2 regions of the Leuconostoc suionicum genome follow, and region 1 is predicted to be linked to the other one. Evidence: riboswitches for the same ligand, from Rfam matches in the RefSeq annotation. Region 1 holds a riboswitch; the other holds the start of a gene.
The links. A riboswitch is a leader RNA that binds a small molecule or an ion and turns the genes downstream of it on or off. The one in region 1 is predicted to bind thiamine pyrophosphate.
Positions count from the first base shown of each region.

Region 2: another riboswitch for thiamine pyrophosphate. It lies ahead of A6B45_RS07455 (ECF transporter S component); the one in region 1 lies ahead of thiW (energy coupling factor transporter S component ThiW).

Region 1 covers NZ_CP015247.1:922,954-931,155, reverse strand. The annotation lists gene A6B45_RS04580 (NADPH-dependent F420 reductase) at 40-606, opposite strand; gene A6B45_RS04575 (hydroxyethylthiazole kinase) at 797-1,615, opposite strand; gene thiW (energy coupling factor transporter S component ThiW) at 1,623-2,132, opposite strand; TPP riboswitch at 2,369-2,468, opposite strand; TPP riboswitch at 2,551-2,640, opposite strand; gene celB (PTS cellobiose transporter subunit IIC) at 2,816-4,150, opposite strand; gene A6B45_RS04560 (sugar transporter) at 4,168-4,722, opposite strand; gene A6B45_RS04555 (PTS cellobiose transporter subunit IIA) at 4,679-5,038, opposite strand; gene A6B45_RS04550 (BglG family transcription antiterminator) at 5,035-7,026, opposite strand; gene A6B45_RS04545 (PTS cellobiose transporter subunit IIB) at 7,055-7,372, opposite strand; gene A6B45_RS04540 (6-phospho-beta-glucosidase) at 7,387-8,202, opposite strand, start outside.
Region 2 covers NZ_CP015247.1:1,492,682-1,500,883, forward strand. The annotation lists gene nrdD (anaerobic ribonucleoside-triphosphate reductase) at 1-139, opposite strand, end outside; gene A6B45_RS07430 (nicotinate phosphoribosyltransferase) at 436-1,878, shown strand; gene nadE (ammonia-dependent NAD(+) synthetase) at 1,875-2,696, shown strand; gene A6B45_RS07440 (YiiX/YebB-like N1pC/P60 family cysteine hydrolase) at 2,790-3,308, opposite strand; gene A6B45_RS07445 (energy-coupling factor transporter transmembrane component T family protein) at 3,331-3,999, opposite strand; gene A6B45_RS07450 (ABC transporter ATP-binding protein) at 3,996-5,399, opposite strand; gene A6B45_RS07455 (ECF transporter S component) at 5,413-6,003, opposite strand; TPP riboswitch at 6,127-6,216, opposite strand; TPP riboswitch at 6,345-6,447, shown strand; gene tenA (thiaminase II) at 6,519-7,223, shown strand; gene hisC (histidinol-phosphate transaminase) at 7,263-8,202, opposite strand, start outside.

The DNA of each region.
Region 1 (8,202 bases):
AGCAACTATCTTTGAAATAGTTGCTTTTTATTTTGGAATTTACTTAGTAACTGAAAAGCCACCTGTCCAGCCAATTTGTTCACTAGCTGCCAAGGTCATCTGTAGAAAGCCAGTTGCTTCTAATTCGCGAGCTCGATTAAGTTGACCCGCATCAAGAACATTTAAATCGCTATCATTCAAAGCCTCGATAAATAGCTCCTTCCCTTCATCATTTCCTGCTACCAAAACGGTTGTTGTATTTTCACCAATCGTTCCACTTTGTAGCGTAGCAGCAAAATTTGTATTAAATGCCTTAAGTACTATGCTATCTGGCAACTTATTTTGTAGTTCTTCTGCTGCTGAACTATCAGCGGGAACAACTAATTCATTCCATGTCTCAAAGTTCAAGGGATTTGTTATATCAACAACAACTTTTCCTTTTAATTCTTGTTTGTATTGTTGAGCGATTGTGTCTAAAGCAGGATAAGGCACAGCCAAAATAACTAATTCACTAAGGCTCGTAGCTGTACCCTCTGAAGTTAAATAGTTGACATCATTGCCAGCTTTTTCAAAATTAGCTCCGATTGCCTGTCCCATATTGCCTTTACCAAAAATTGTTACTTTCATGATAGAACCTCATTTCCATAATTATTTGTTTTGTTCACTATAATAACTATAATACGTTTGCAAACTAATTGATAGTAGGCAGTTTATAGTTAGTAGATATATATTAGTAACCTATTGGTATATTAATACTTTATATCAATAACATGCTTTTATGCTTAACATTTCATTGACTTAATTGCTATTTTTTTAATCATGAATATTTAATGTTAAACACCCATTGCGGATCATTGCACAACAAATCAATTTGGTTAAGAACTTCTCGTCTAAAGTTTTCCATTCCTCCGTTTGTTAGTAACAGTGCTTTTTCAGCTGCTATATTGAGGTAGCTAATTGCAAATTGACTGGCAACCCATGGATCTTTACCGACCCCGAGAAGTGTAGTTATCATTGCGCCAACCATGTCTCCTGTCCCAACAAACTTATTCAATTCATCGACGCCATTGTTTAAAATAAGGTGTTTATCATTTTGAACAATGACATCCTTTTTTCCTGTTGCCAGAAACACAGTATCGGCATAATCCGTTGTTATTTGTTTCAAAGAAAAAATGAGATCTTTTAACGCTTGATCATGCTGATCAGAGCTAGTACCATCAATACCTTTTGCTAACGATGGTAGGCCGACAAATCTTCTAATTTCTGAAGTATTTCCTTTGATAACCGTTGGATGATTATGTGCCATAGCAATTCCTAACTTTGTTCGTTCATTAGTAATACCATAGCCTACTAGATCCACAACAGTCGGTTTTTTAGTCATATCTGTTAAAGAGCTAGCTTGACGGAGACTTTGTTCGTGTGACTCATTAAGTCGGCCCATATTTAGTAGTAATGCATCTGTTGACTCAAATAATGACGAAAACTCACGGGTATCACTACTCATAATAGGTTTACCACCAAGATACAATATAGTATTAGCCACCGTTTCTAACGTAATATCATTGATTATGCAATGTACTAACGGCGGCTTTTGCAAAGGTAAAATTGATTTAATTTTTATTAATTCATTTTTCATAGCTACGCTACCCAACAAACATTCCTTGAATTTCTTTAAAGGAATTGATTTTTAGCAAATTTCCTAAAACAAAATAAGTGATTACTGATCCAATTATAGTTGCACCCACAAAACGAGGTGTATACACAAACCAGTACAAGTTTTGTTGTTGTCCAGTAAACCAGACCATCACCGGAACTGAAATTAACGATCCTATAATTCCAGTCCCAAGAAATTCTCCAAACATTGACCAATACATATTTCGGCCATACTTATACAAGATACCTGCACCGAAGGCGCCAAAGATTGAACCAGTCAAAGCCAATGGGGGTATACCTAACATTAGCATTCTTATTATTCCAGTGACTACTGCCATAACAACTGCATATACTGGTCCTAGAATTACACCAGCAATAATATTCATGACACTGGACATTGGTGCCATTCCTTCAATTCTAAAAATTGGAGATAACACGATATCTAGCGCTATCATAATTGTAACGACCATTATTTTTGTTAACTTAACATTTTTATTCATTATGATTTCCTTTTTAATATTCCATTGTATTTTTATATTTTAATGATTGTGTTAATTTCGATTAGAGCATAGTTAAACCACCATCTATGAATAGACATTGGCGGTCATATTATTTGCAAGCTCTCAGGCCAGAAATACAGCTGAACCTGCCACATCATAATCAAATTCCTTTCCCAATAAAAAAAGTGCCCTTAAATACATAAAAAAGGACACTTTTGACAACAGTACATGTCGTTATCAAATATTGGTCACTTTCCTACGCTAGTATTAACTAGATCAGGTTCAAAGGGACCGATATACATCATCTCAGTCTTTGCGACGCCCCTAGTGATTATTATTCATTTTTCAAAAAAATCCTTTCAACAAGTCATTTTATGCAATAAAAAAACATTTTCCTCACCTAGAGAAAAATGCTACGTTAAAAAATGTAGCACTTTCCTACGCTGATGTTAATCAGTTCAGGTTCGAAGGGTTCTTCTCAGCCATTTTGGCGCCCCTAGCACAAGCATTATTGTATCATAAATTTTCTATTAAATGTAAGTAATTCATTCTATTTTTCACATAAGTTTATCATTAAGTGATATTCTTACTGATGAAATTTACCTTTCACAAATCAGCCAGTCGAGAATATAAAAAATACCAGTCTGTTACTAAACACAGACCAGTATTTTGATGCCTCGTCATTAAGGCTGTACTTGCGTTTTCCCCTGCTCATCATTGTACAACTTAGTATCATATATTTTGATAAATGGTAAGTAAATAATGAAAGCTATTACAACACAGATTATTGCTAAGACTGCTGCTTTCCAATCAACGGTACTAATAAATGCACCGATTCCGGCTGGGGATGGCCATGGTGCTTGAATAACAATTGGTCGAATGATATGGAAGTTAATGGCTGCATAAGCAACGGAAGCTGTTGCCATTGGTGCCAAGAAAAATGGAATAGCTAGATAAGGATTATAAACAATTGGTAGTCCAAATATTAACGGCTCGTTAATATTGAAAAATGATGGTACGATTGAAGCTCGACCCAAAACTTTGAGCTGTTCGGAACGTGCTAGTAAAGTAATAAATATGCATAATCCAAGTGTCGCACCAGAACCACCTAAGATAGCAAAGGCATTATTAAATTCTCCAGCAAACGGTATGTTAGCCCCATTTGAATTTGCTACCATATTTGCTAAGAAGATAGGCGTAATGAATGCGGAAATAATGTTAGCGCCATGAATACCAACAATCCACAAGGCATGAATCAAGAACTCAATCACCATAATTCCTAGCCAGGTGCTAGTCATGCTTGTGACGAAGCTAAATGGTATTGCAATCATTTTGAAAATGTCAGTACCGAGTAACACTAAGGAACCATTAATACCCAGTACAACAAAAGCAATAACGAAAGTTGGAATTAATGCCGTAAATGATCTTGATACACCTTCCGGTACAGCATCCGGCATTTTAATCGTCCAGTTATGTTTCACACAGAATGAATACAACCAGACTGCTAAAATAGCCATAATAATCGCTGTGAAAATACCACTTGTTCCAACACGGTCGATTGTGCTGGTCATTCTAAATCCGTTGATAACTGTTTCGTCCTTGGATATGGTATTTAGCAGAACAATTTTTCCACCTTTTAAAACCAATTCTGGCAAGCACATAAAGAATGCAAATAGCGATAAGAAGGCACCATTTAATGGCGCTACTTTTAGTTTATCTTCTGTTTGAATAATACGAGTTAATTGAAAACCAATTGCTAAACTAAAATACATGGCTAAGATACCCATGGTTGCTGTGTTGGCAATCATGTACAAATCGCTAAACTTAAAGAATGTTGCATCGAAAAAATCATTTAAAAACGGAAATACTGTCGGTAATATATTCAAAACTAATATCATAGATCCCACAATTGTAAAAGGAATTGAAGCCATACCAGCAGCCATGATAGCCCTCACAATTCTATATTGTGAAACTTTGGTCATTGGTTTCAAAAGCACTTTTTGTAGGAAATTAAACATAGGTCCATTTTCCATAACTATTTCATCTCCTTATTATTTTTAAGAACGGACTGATAGGCTGTCAAACGTGCGTAGTATTTATCGTGATTTGTTGCAATCAAGCCTAACCTTTTGTTAACTATGAGAAGTATGCTACTACTGAGTAGTAACAGGATTAATACCACTAAGCGGTTACTACCAGTATTTTGTATAAATTGGTAAAAAAATGTAAATAACGATGTTGGGATGCTCACCATTAAAATGATATTCACGATAAGCTGTGATCTGAAAAACACTTTTGAATAAGTCAGTTGGTTCGTATGATGTCCAAACAACTTAATTTGTTCAATAATTGCTAGCGAAGCGATAAGCATTAAAGAAATAGGTATTAGTGCCACTGGGGTCTGCCACATAATTATGGCCCAATACAAGTTTACGAACAGAAAGAACGCCGTGGCATAACGAATTAACATGAATCGATTAAACTGCATGCTTTTGAGGCTCATTTCCGTACGATTTTTTTCGATTGCGACCTCTAAACCATACTGCTTATCCTGTGGCCTTTTTGGCCCTTGTTTGATTCCTTTTTTCAATGTCTTGTACCTCCTCATAAAGAGTCTGCATTTCAATAGCCATCTCACGTAAAGTCATCGTTGTCATTAAGTGGTCTTGTGCATGGACTAATATAATTTCCATATCAATATGACTACCCTCAGCGTATTCTTGTAATAAGTTTGTTTGCGATTTATGAGCTAATAGTAATTCGTCATTTGATAATTTTAGATTTTCGTTAGATAACTTAAAGTTTTTTTCTCTCATAGCTTCAAAAGCCTTATGAACCATTGTGCGCGCATTTCCACTGTGTAAAATAATTTCAAAAGCGACAACTTGAATGTCTTCTGATTTCATATATACTTACCTCCTTTCATCATTAACAGAAAATTATGCCGAAATTCTGAAAAATTTTTTGAGGCAACTAATCGACGCTGTTCTTCAGTATTTTCTGTGAATTTTACTATTGCCTGCGTTGTTTCTGTTAGACCCTTATTGCTCCGATAAGATGGTGATAGCAGGAAAACTAACCGAATGCTTGGATACTCATCAGACCACCTGACACCGTTTGGTATAATCCCAATAGCAATTTTAGGTACTCGACTCATCGGCATAGCAGGATGTGGAACGGCAATAGTATCACTAAAAACGATTGAGCTCAGCTGTTCACGTTGATCAATTTGTTCCAAAAATTCATGTTTTAATTCGGTAGGTTCATTGAACATCAGCATATTAGTTAACTCTTGTAGTAATTCCTTTCGATGAGGCGATACCTGCCATATTTTAAAACTTGACTGATCAATAAATTGATCAAAATGATTTAAAACGCTATTATTTGGCTGCTTTTTCTCTACAGCAATATATTTATTTCGAATTTGTTCATTATCTAAAAATTCATTTATTTTTTGAACATCTGCTTCGGTTAAAAAAATACTTACCTGTATGACGGGGACCTTGAAAACACGTGTTGACAGATCAATAGCACTGATAATAAGATTAACATTACTTAAAGCAGTGTCATCAACTTCATAATATCCTTTAATATCAACAATGTTTAAATACATACCAAATTCTTTTTCGACACGATTGTTGAGTAACTGTGCCGATCCATACCCTGTTGCGCAGATAATTAAGGCTCTTGGTTTATTTAAATTTTTATATTTTTCTGCTGCTGCCATCAAATGAAGTGCTAGATAAGCGACTTCATCGTCATTAATGTCAAACTGAGATAGATATGGTGACCATTTTATATAGCGCTTGGTATCCATGAACTCACTTAAATAATTCGTTTTTATTTCCTGTAACAAAGGATTTTTCAATTGAATACCTTGCTCAAGGCGAACTACCATCGGTTTTAGGTGTTCAATGATATTTTTCTTGAGAGCATAATCCTTAGTAACTGGGTAGTCGGTTTCTAATTCAATTCGTCGTAAGATCATATCTAAATCCCGTTGTAACGGACCATCATTTTGTATATTAATATTTTTCCCTTGTGCCATTAATTGAATGGTTAAATAATCTACTTCACTTTTCGGAAATTTTAATGATAGGCCACTTTCAATACGAGAAAAAATTTTTCTAGCAACATCACGAACATTTCTGATTTCAGGATTAATGTCAACTTGGACCGCCTGTAATTCAAAGCCACATTTCAATCGTTGAACGCTTAGTGCAATGTATAAAACAATATTTTGTATGGTAAAGTCTGTTAAATGAATACCAGCTTCTCGACATTCATCAAGAACAATAATCGTAATTTGATCAAAACTAATTGCCTTAAAGAAAGATTTGTTTTTCATATAATGTTGAATAGAATTTTCACTATGACTGAAAAAGTAATCTAGAATAAAGTGACGTTTATCGCGCTCTAATCCCGTAATGAAGACACCAATATTGGCTTTGCTTTCGACACTAATTTGATATGGCATTAACACTTTGCGAATAATCGATAAATCTTTTGAAAGTGTGGTTCTTGTAACAAATAGTTTTTCAGCTAAGTCCTCAATTAGAAATTTTTGATTTTCAATAACAAGTTTGTTCAAAATATACTTTTGACGATCCGAAATATTATTGCTGTCCTCATTAATTAACCACTGGGATAATTCATAGTTTTTATTTAAAAATAAGTCAAATGTAACGGGATGAGATATGTGCAAACGATAACCTAAACTGGGTTTCGCATCAAGTTGGGCACCTTGTGAGACTAAGGTTTCTTTCAAAATTTTGATATAATTACGAATTGTTCTAGGTGTCAGTGACAAAAGAGTAGATAATTCCTCACTGGTTACGAAACGATCTGAATTATCTACTAAATAGATTAGTAAATCACGCTCTTTTTTCCTCATCATCACACGACCTTTATCATACATATCGCTAATTAATATGCTCTTGTACTAAGTTCGCCATGCCTTCAATACCTGTCGGTATGGGTATATAGGCTTTAAAGGGAATAGAAACAACAGGTTTACCAACTTCATCTCCAATCTTTTCAAAACCTTCAAGGTACATTGTTGTCTGTGGGCTGACCAGAAATAGATCGAAATCACTATTACGAATAGCATCTTCTCCTTCTGTAGCAGTAATCGCATCTACTTCAATATCTATATTTTTATTTTTGAAATAGTCAGTTGTTTTTTTTGCCATCATGGATGATGACATACCAGCTGCACAAATAATTAACGCTTTTTTCATCGTGTTTCTCCTTTTTAATTAATATTTTCAGCGTTCGTTGCGATAACGTCTTTAAACCAATAAAAGGAATCCTTTTTGCTACGTTTCAATGAGCCCTCATTTTGGTTGTTTTTGTCTACATAGATAAATCCGTATCGTTTATCCATTTCTCCAGTCCCGGCTGAAACCAAGTCAATGCATCCCCAAGGTGTATATCCAATCAAGTCAACGCCATCTTCAACTACCGCCAACTTCATTTCCCGAATGTGTTCTTGTAAATATGCAATACGATAAGAATCATGTATTGTACCATCTTCTTCAACTTTATCGTATGCGCCGAACCCATTCTCAACAATAAATAATGGTAAATGATATTTATCTGTAAACCAATTCAGGGCGTAACGCAACCCCTTAGGATCAATTTGCCATCCCCAATCACTTGCTGCTAAATAGGTATTACGTACTTGGCTATTTTCTGGTGTCATGTCATCAAAGTTTAACCCTTCTGGCTTTTTAACTGCATGTGACATGTAGTAACTAAAACCAATATAGTCAACAGTACCAGCTTGTAAATCTGCCAGGTCTTCTTGGGTAACATCAATGTTAAATCCCTTCCGAGTCCAATATTTTGTTAAAAATGCTGGATATTGACCATTGACATGCACGTCTGCAAAGAAATAATTTTTTTCCATGCTTTTTTGAGCTGCAAGAACATCATCTGGATTCATAGATGCTGGATAAATAGGTCCCATCGCGATCATACAGCCAATTTGAAAATTGGGATTGATGTCATGACCAATTTTAACAACTCGTGCACTAGCTACTAATTCATTATGAGCAGCTTGGTACAT
Region 2 (8,202 bases), 570 kb from region 1:
TATCGTTGATAATATTTTCTGATAAATTGAGCTTCTCTAAAATAAAATTAATTTTATAAGCATAGAATTGTGTTCCCTCACCGCTATGCTTGATTACTGTTAAATCAGGTAACTTCATAAGTTTAATCATATTGTTCATTACTAAACTATTTCCTCCAGTGCTATTTTTTTGAATTGCTATAACTTAAATACTACAACTATTTTTTCAATTAGAATAGGACAAAGAGTGTCCCGTTTTGAAATTTAATTTAGAAATCCACTGTTCAATAGTCCTAAAAGAATTAAGGCATTATAAAATTTAATCATCTTGTAAAATCATTACAAGAATTAAATATTTGAGTATGTCACTTCAATCAAGTCGTTACTTAAATTAATACTTATTAATTTAAGTAACAACTAAAAAATATTGTTATAATGGAAGGAAAGGACTTGAACATGTATTCTGATGACTCTCTGGTGCTCCATACGGATGCCTACCAAATTAATATGATTTATACTTACTGGAAACAAGGCATTGATCAAAAACCCGTTGTTTTTGAGGCGTATTTCCGTAAAATGCCTTTTAATAATGGCTATGTTATTTTTAGTGGTTTAGAACGAATTGTCAAAATATTAAATCAACTGAAATTTACTGATGATGATATTGATTATTTACAATCATTAGACCTATACGACACCGAATTTTTAACATATCTCAAAAACTGGCATTTGACTGCAACAATACGCTCGGCTTATGAAGGTGAAGTGATGTTCAACAACGAACCGCTTTTGCAAGTTGAAGGACCTCTGGTAGATGCTCAATTGTTGGAAACCTTACTGCTCAATATTATCAACTTTCAGACATTGATTGCTACTAAAGCGGCTCGTATTGCTAGTGTAACAAATGGTGACCCTCTATTAGAGTTTGGTACACGTCGCGCTCAGGAACTGGACGCTGCGCTTTGGGGTACCCGTGCTGCTTTTATTGGTGGCTTTGATGCTACATCTAATGTTCGTGCAGGAAAACTATTCAATATTCCTATTTCCGGCACACATGCTCATGCGCTTGTTCAAGCTTACCACAACGATTATGATGCTTTTCATGCCTACGCAGAAACACATAAAAATGTTGTTTTTCTAGTAGATACATTTGATACACTAAAATCTGGTGTTCCAAACGCTATCAAAGTAGCCCGTGAATTTGGAAATAAGATTAATTTCCAAGGGGTTCGAATTGATTCAGGCGATATGGCGTACCTATCTAAAAAAGTTCGTATCATGTTAGATGAAGCAGGATTCACTAATGCAAAAATTTATGCATCAAATGATTTAGACGAAAACACTATTTTAAATCTTAAAATTCAGGGTGCAAAAATTGATGTCTGGGGAATTGGCACAAAATTAATCACAGCATATGATCAACCTGCCTTAGGTGCGGTATACAAGATGGTTAGTATCGACGGCGACGACACGATTAAATTGTCAAACAACGTTGAAAAAATTTCAACCCCTGGAAAAAAGCAAGTTTGGCGAATAACAGATAGTAAAGATGGCAAATCTGAGGGTGATTATTTGACTTTCGATGATGAAAATCCAAGCCAATTGGAAACGTTGCACATGTTTGATCCCAATCATCCTGTTATTTCTAAGAACATTAAAAATTTCGATGCACAACCGATGCTACATGATATTTTTGTTAAAGGCGACCTAGTTTATGATTTGCCTGATATTATTACAATTAAAAACTACGCCAAACATTCGTTAAACGATCTATGGGATGAGTATAAACGTATATTGAATCCTGAAACCTATCCTGTTGACTTATCTCAAAAGCTATATGATGCTAAAATGAATTTAATTCATGACATTCGAAACAATATACAGGAGATGACCAAATGAGACCTTTACAATCTAAAATAATTGCTGATCTGCACGTTCAGCCCGTTATTGACCCAAATCTTGAAATCAAGCGCTCTGTGAATTTTCTGAAACAGTATCTCACTCACAGCACTTACACCGGTTTAGCTATTGCAGTAAGTGGTGGGCAAGACTCCACACTTGCTGGTAAAATTGGCCAACTCGCTATTGCTGAATTACGGGCTGAAACTAATCAAAAATTCGAATTTGTTGCCATTAGGCAGCCATACGGTGAGCAACAAGATGAAAATGATGCCCAAGACGCACTCGATTTTATCCAACCTGATTTAATAGTAACAACAAATATCAAAGATGCAACCGATGCTCTGGTAGATTCACTGCGTCTTGGTGGATTAACCGTTGATGACATGAGTCGCGGCTCAATTAAACCAAAAGTACGTATGATTGCCCAGTATGCTGTTGCTCGCGAGCATAATAGTGCCGTTATCGGAACTGATCACGCAGCTGAAGCCGTAGCTGGTTTCTTCACCAAGTATGGTGACGGCGGCACAGACATTAACCCTTTGTGGCGTCTAAATAAACGACAAGGAAAGCAACTTCTCGAAGCATTACACGCCCCAAAGCATCTATACGACAAAGTACCTACTGCAGATCTTGAGGATGAACGCCCACAGTTGCCTGATGAAGTTGCGCTGGGCGTTAAATACGATGTCATTGACGATTATTTGGAAGGCAAAGATGTGGCAAGCACTGATGCCGAACGAATAGAAGAAATGTATCTGACAACGCAACAAAAGCGTCACGAACCAATCACTATTTATGACACTTGGTTCTATTAACTCTAAAATTTTATCGTTATATTCCCGTATAACCACTAAAAAAGCCACAATATCATTATGTATTGTGGCTTTTTTAGTATTTAGTAATTTAAATTATAAGTCAATTTTTCCAACGTAATGTAACTGCGAATCGTGAGACATGTCATTGGGATTTGTTCCCAAAACATTGACTGGCACAGGTTCGTTTAGTTTCTTATAGTAAGCAGCCCAAAAGTCAGAAATTTGTTCTCGTCTGTCTCCAAAAAACATTGGTTGCTCACTAAATTTGACAAAGTCTTCAAAGGCTATCACTACCAACTGTGAACAATAGAAGCTGTCCGTACCTGGCTGAAAAGAAAAGTTATAAGGTTTACCCAAATGCTTTTTAGCATTAATAATAATTTGCTTTGTATTTTTAACATTTGTGCGGTAAACATCAGCACTTTTATTTTTCTCTAAAAAGCGGTGAAGCGATTGTAAACAAACGCCTGAATCAGCTGTTGCATGAATGACAGTTTCTTCGTCGGCTAATATCGCGACATGAACAAAGTTTCCCGTTGATTCTGCAATACCTTCATCCAAATCGCTATGTCCATTTTTTACAAAAAGTAAATCTGCTTGTTTTAATTTCATAATCACAGTTTAACACAATTATTTACCAAAGCTTAATAACAAATAAACAGTATTGAATAAGTAGCATAACGACGCCAATGATTAGCCACCCAGAAACTTTTGTTGGAAATAGTCGGTGGTAACTACGGCTTTCACCTTCTTCAAAGCCATGAGAGGTCATAGCCATCGCTAAATTATTTGACCATATTAATGCTTGACTAATGGCTTTAAAATAAAGTTTAGGCGACCAAAAACTCAAGATCTCGCCTCGCATCAGCCCCACTGCCCGAATCTTTTTAACTGAATTTATAATTTTGGGAATAAAACTCAATGCACCCAGAATGCCATATACAAAGGTTGCGGACATTTTGACATTTTGTTCAAGAGAACGTAATAATTCGTACAAAACCATAGTCGACATAAATGCCGCACCCATGAATATATAAGCACCTACACGTGTGGTCATTACTAGTGCAAAATGTAATCGTTGTGATTCGTCTCCTGCACCAAAAAAATAAAATGATGTGAATGATCCGACTGCCGGCAAAATTGATACAATCAATAATCGAGCAAAAGTTTTCAAATGGCTTTTAGTCACTATTAAAATCAAAATACTAACAATAATTAAAAACAGATTGAGATAAACTGATTTTGTGAACGCAATTTCTATCGAAATAAGCAACACTAATAGTAATTTCTGTGTTTCATTCATGAATTAACTACACTTTCATATTTCAAACCATCTTGATTAAAGTGAACATGATAATCAATATATTGAATAATGCCGTGTGTTTGGTGTGAAATCATGATAATACTTTGTTCAAGGTCATTTGACGACTGTTTAATGATTTGCATGAGATGTTGAATAGAATTCGTATCCAATCCTGATAATGGCTCATCTAACAGCAAGGTATCGGGTGCAATAATTAACATAATCAGTATTTGTAGCTTTTTTTGTTGTCCACCTGACAATTCGTAAACACTATGCTTTCCAAGACCTATTAAATTTAACTTTTGGATGCACTGGTCAATCTTCTCAGTTGTCCAATAATCAGCGTGATGGCCATGGGCTCTAGCCTGCTCAACCTCTTCAGAAACAGTAATGTTTAAAAATTGGTCAGCTGCATTTTGAAATACTAAACCAACTTTCCTAGCATATATTTTCTTACGAAGTTTATTGAGTAGCTTCCTTTGATACAACAACAAACCCTCATAATCGTGTAATTTTGCAAAAGTAAGCAGTAAGCTTGATTTCCCAATACCGTTGGGTCCAGTAATTAAGGTGATTTTATCTTTTGCCCACTCAAAACTGCTATTCTTCAAAATGGATTGCTTACCGTTGTTTACCGTCACATGTGCCATACTAAACACAGACTCATTAAAGTCATTATTAGTAACAATACCATCATTTACATCTTGTTTAAAAAAAGAAGACCAAACTGTAGAATCAACAGGTGCTATATGTCGATTTTCAATACGATATAAATCTGTTATAAGGTTTTCATATCCACTTGTGTCGTGATCTGAAACTAAAATGCCATGCCCCTGATCAACTAATTTTTTTAGCAATACTTGTAACTCCTGTCGATGTTCTGGATCAACGGCCGCAAAAGGTTCATCCAATAAAATAATTTCTGCGCCCATCGCTAATGTTTCAGCTAAAGCAACCTTTTGCAATTCGCCACCTGACAAGTATGAAAGTTCTCGGTGTCGTAGCGATTCAATTCCTACTTCTGATAAAGCAGAATTAATTCTCTTATCAATTTCCTCGGTAGTTAAAGATAAATTTTCTAACGAAAAAATCAATTCATCTTCTACGTGATCCATGGCAAATTGTTGATCTGGATGCTGAAATAGCATGGCAACTTTTTTAGCACGATGGTTCGCTTTGATTTGAGCAATTGACTGATGATTCAAAGACACCTTCTGTGACAATTCGCCGCCATATTTAGGATATAATCCAGCTAAGGCAGTCATCAAAGTTGATTTACCACATCCAGATGAACCAACTAATAATATAAATTGTTCTGGTCTAATCTCGAGTGAAATATCTTCTAAGATAATTTCATCGTCAAATTTAATATCTAAATGATTGGCCTTTAATTCCGTCATACTTTTATTGACCTTATCGATTTGTTTTTAATAATTTAGACTTCTCTAGCAAGTTGACAATCCAGTAAACTAATAGACCGGCAAAAAATGCAATTGAAATCCAGCGAACAATAAACAACCCAACTAGCATACCAAAATTAAATTGTAGATATCCGTCGTGGAATAATGACCAGATGAATGTCACGCATGTTCCGGTAAATGTTGATAAAATCAAACCCATTTTCCAGCTTTTATATCCTGTCAAGGTAAAACCAAGTTCTGATCCGATACCTTGAATAAATCCAGAAATTAGTGTTGCAACACCCCAATAGCCGCCCAACAAGGCTTCTCCAGTGGCGCCAAGCAATTCACCTATTAATCCCGCACCAACACGTTTCAATAAATAACTAGCCAATGGGGCTGCCATCATCCATGGCCCAATAGTGATTGCGATGGTGTATTGGTGTAACCCAAGTGGAACTAAGACAGCATCAAGTGCTGTGTACACTGGATCCATAATAAAATAAATCACACCAAAGGCAATACCAATCAACGCCATTAAAATTACTTCTCGCAAAGACCACTTCCCTTTTGATCCCGCTGTTACTGTTTCTACTTGTTCCATAAACATCTCTCCTCTTGTTTCGAGGTCGTATGTTTCGATAAAATACCTTTTATAGTTATAAGTGTCTATACAAAAAGCCACCAACCACAAAAGAATTTAGTGATTGATGGCATCAAAAAGACATCTTAATCTAACTTATTCTTCCTTCGCAGGTATTAACCTGACAGGTTCAATGGGTATTATCTCAACCTTACGGTACCCCAGATAAAATATTAACTTCGTGGATCAGTATAACCCATTCTAATTTTAAATGCAAAAATTTTTAGCCCATTAACTGAGCTATAAAACCATTTGCAATTTTAATATTTCAGTGCTATGCTAATCTCATTAAAAAAATATATGCTGTCCACTAGGGGTGCCTTCTTGGCTGAGATGATATTACTTATCAATCCCTTCGAACCTGATCTAGTCAATGCTAGCGTAGGAAAGTGGTATTCTTTTTACAAAAGATACTCTTTTTTGCCTAGTCAAGAGAGAGTTTTTTTGTTGGACATGTAAACATTTTAGGAGAAATTATGTTTTCAGAAGAACTGCGCACCCAAGCTGCGCCAATTATGACAGCCATTCATGATCACGCATTTGTTCGTGGCATTGCGGACGGATACGTCCCCCGAGAAGCTTTGATTTTTTACGTCGAACAAGATTTCCAATATCTTAGTGAATTTATCAAAATTTATGCCAATGCCATTACCAAATTAACTGATCGTAATGAAATGAAATTTTTTGCTGATTCAATTGATTTTATTTTAAATAGCGAAATTCATCCCCATCATGTTTTTTGTGAGGTTGCCGGTGTCGAATATGAAAGATTACAACACGCCACGCCAACACCTAAAGCATATCTATACGAATCACATATGTATCGTGCGGCTGACACCGGATCCTTATTAAATATTCTAGCTGCTTTTCAGGCGTGCCCTTGGACCTATAATGAAATTGCAAAAAAACAAGTTCGGGAGAAAGCGAACACAAATGATAACCCATTCAAAAGCTGGATTGATTTTTACGATAATGCAGATGATGATTCGGAAGTTTCACTATCCGACAAAATCTTTGAATGGATAGATCGCTTGGCAGAAAATGCAACAACTCAACAACGCCAACAGGCAAAACAGTTTTTTCTTAAAAGTTGTGAATTAGAATGGCAGTTCTGGGAACAAGCCTACCACCAAGAAGACTGGCGCTTCAAAGATGTATTAAATCAGGCAAACACTTTGTAAGGATATTGATGTAAAGAAGTGAAATTTAATAACACAAAATTATTTGTTTGTAGCTTTCAAAAAAGCCAATTTTAATTCAGCATTGTCTTCTGGTGTACCTAACGCAATACGAATCCACTCAGGATTAAGTCGATCGTTGACTTGGAAACCTTGTTCTAATAATTTTTGACCAACCTTTTTCGTCTCGCCAACCTTTATCCAAATAAAATTAGCCTGTGATTCATAAAACTTAAACTTGTTTTGAGTCAAAAATTCTTGGAACTTTTGGCGCTCTACTTGAAAACGTTGGGCATTTTTCTGTAAGTATTCTTGATCCAATACAGCAGCCGTGCCGCCAGCAATCTGATAGGTTGATAAATTATACGGTAAACGGACTGCTTGCATCGCACTATAAAGGGGATCTTGCATAATGCCATATCCAACACGTAAATTAGCTAGACCGTAAGCCTTTGATAAGGTACGTAGCACAACCAAGTTTGTATACTCAGCTACCAAAGGTGCCATAGTAGCATCAGGTTCATCTACAAAATCATAGTAGGCTTCGTCTACTACTAACGTAATATTTACTGGTAGCTTGTCCAAAAAGCGCTTAATGGAGCTAGTTGTTTCGAATACCCCCGTTGGATTGTTGGGGTTAGCTATCCATACCATAGCGGTTTTATCATCAATAGCATCTAAAATCGCATCAAAATCAACATGCCCATTGTCAACATTAACGGGTATTTTTTTTGTTGTAGACTGTTCGATTTGTGCATGCATCGCATATTCACCAAATGTTGGATTAGGAATAATAATATTTGATCCTGGTTCCAACACAACACGAGTCAACAGCTCAATCAATTCATCTGCGCCAGCGCCAAACACCAAATGTTGTGGATCAACGTGATTTAACTTAGCTACTGCTTCACGTAGTTCTGTCGCTTGCCCATCTGGATAATAACCTAAAATATCATCTGAAACAGCACGTACAGCTTGAGCA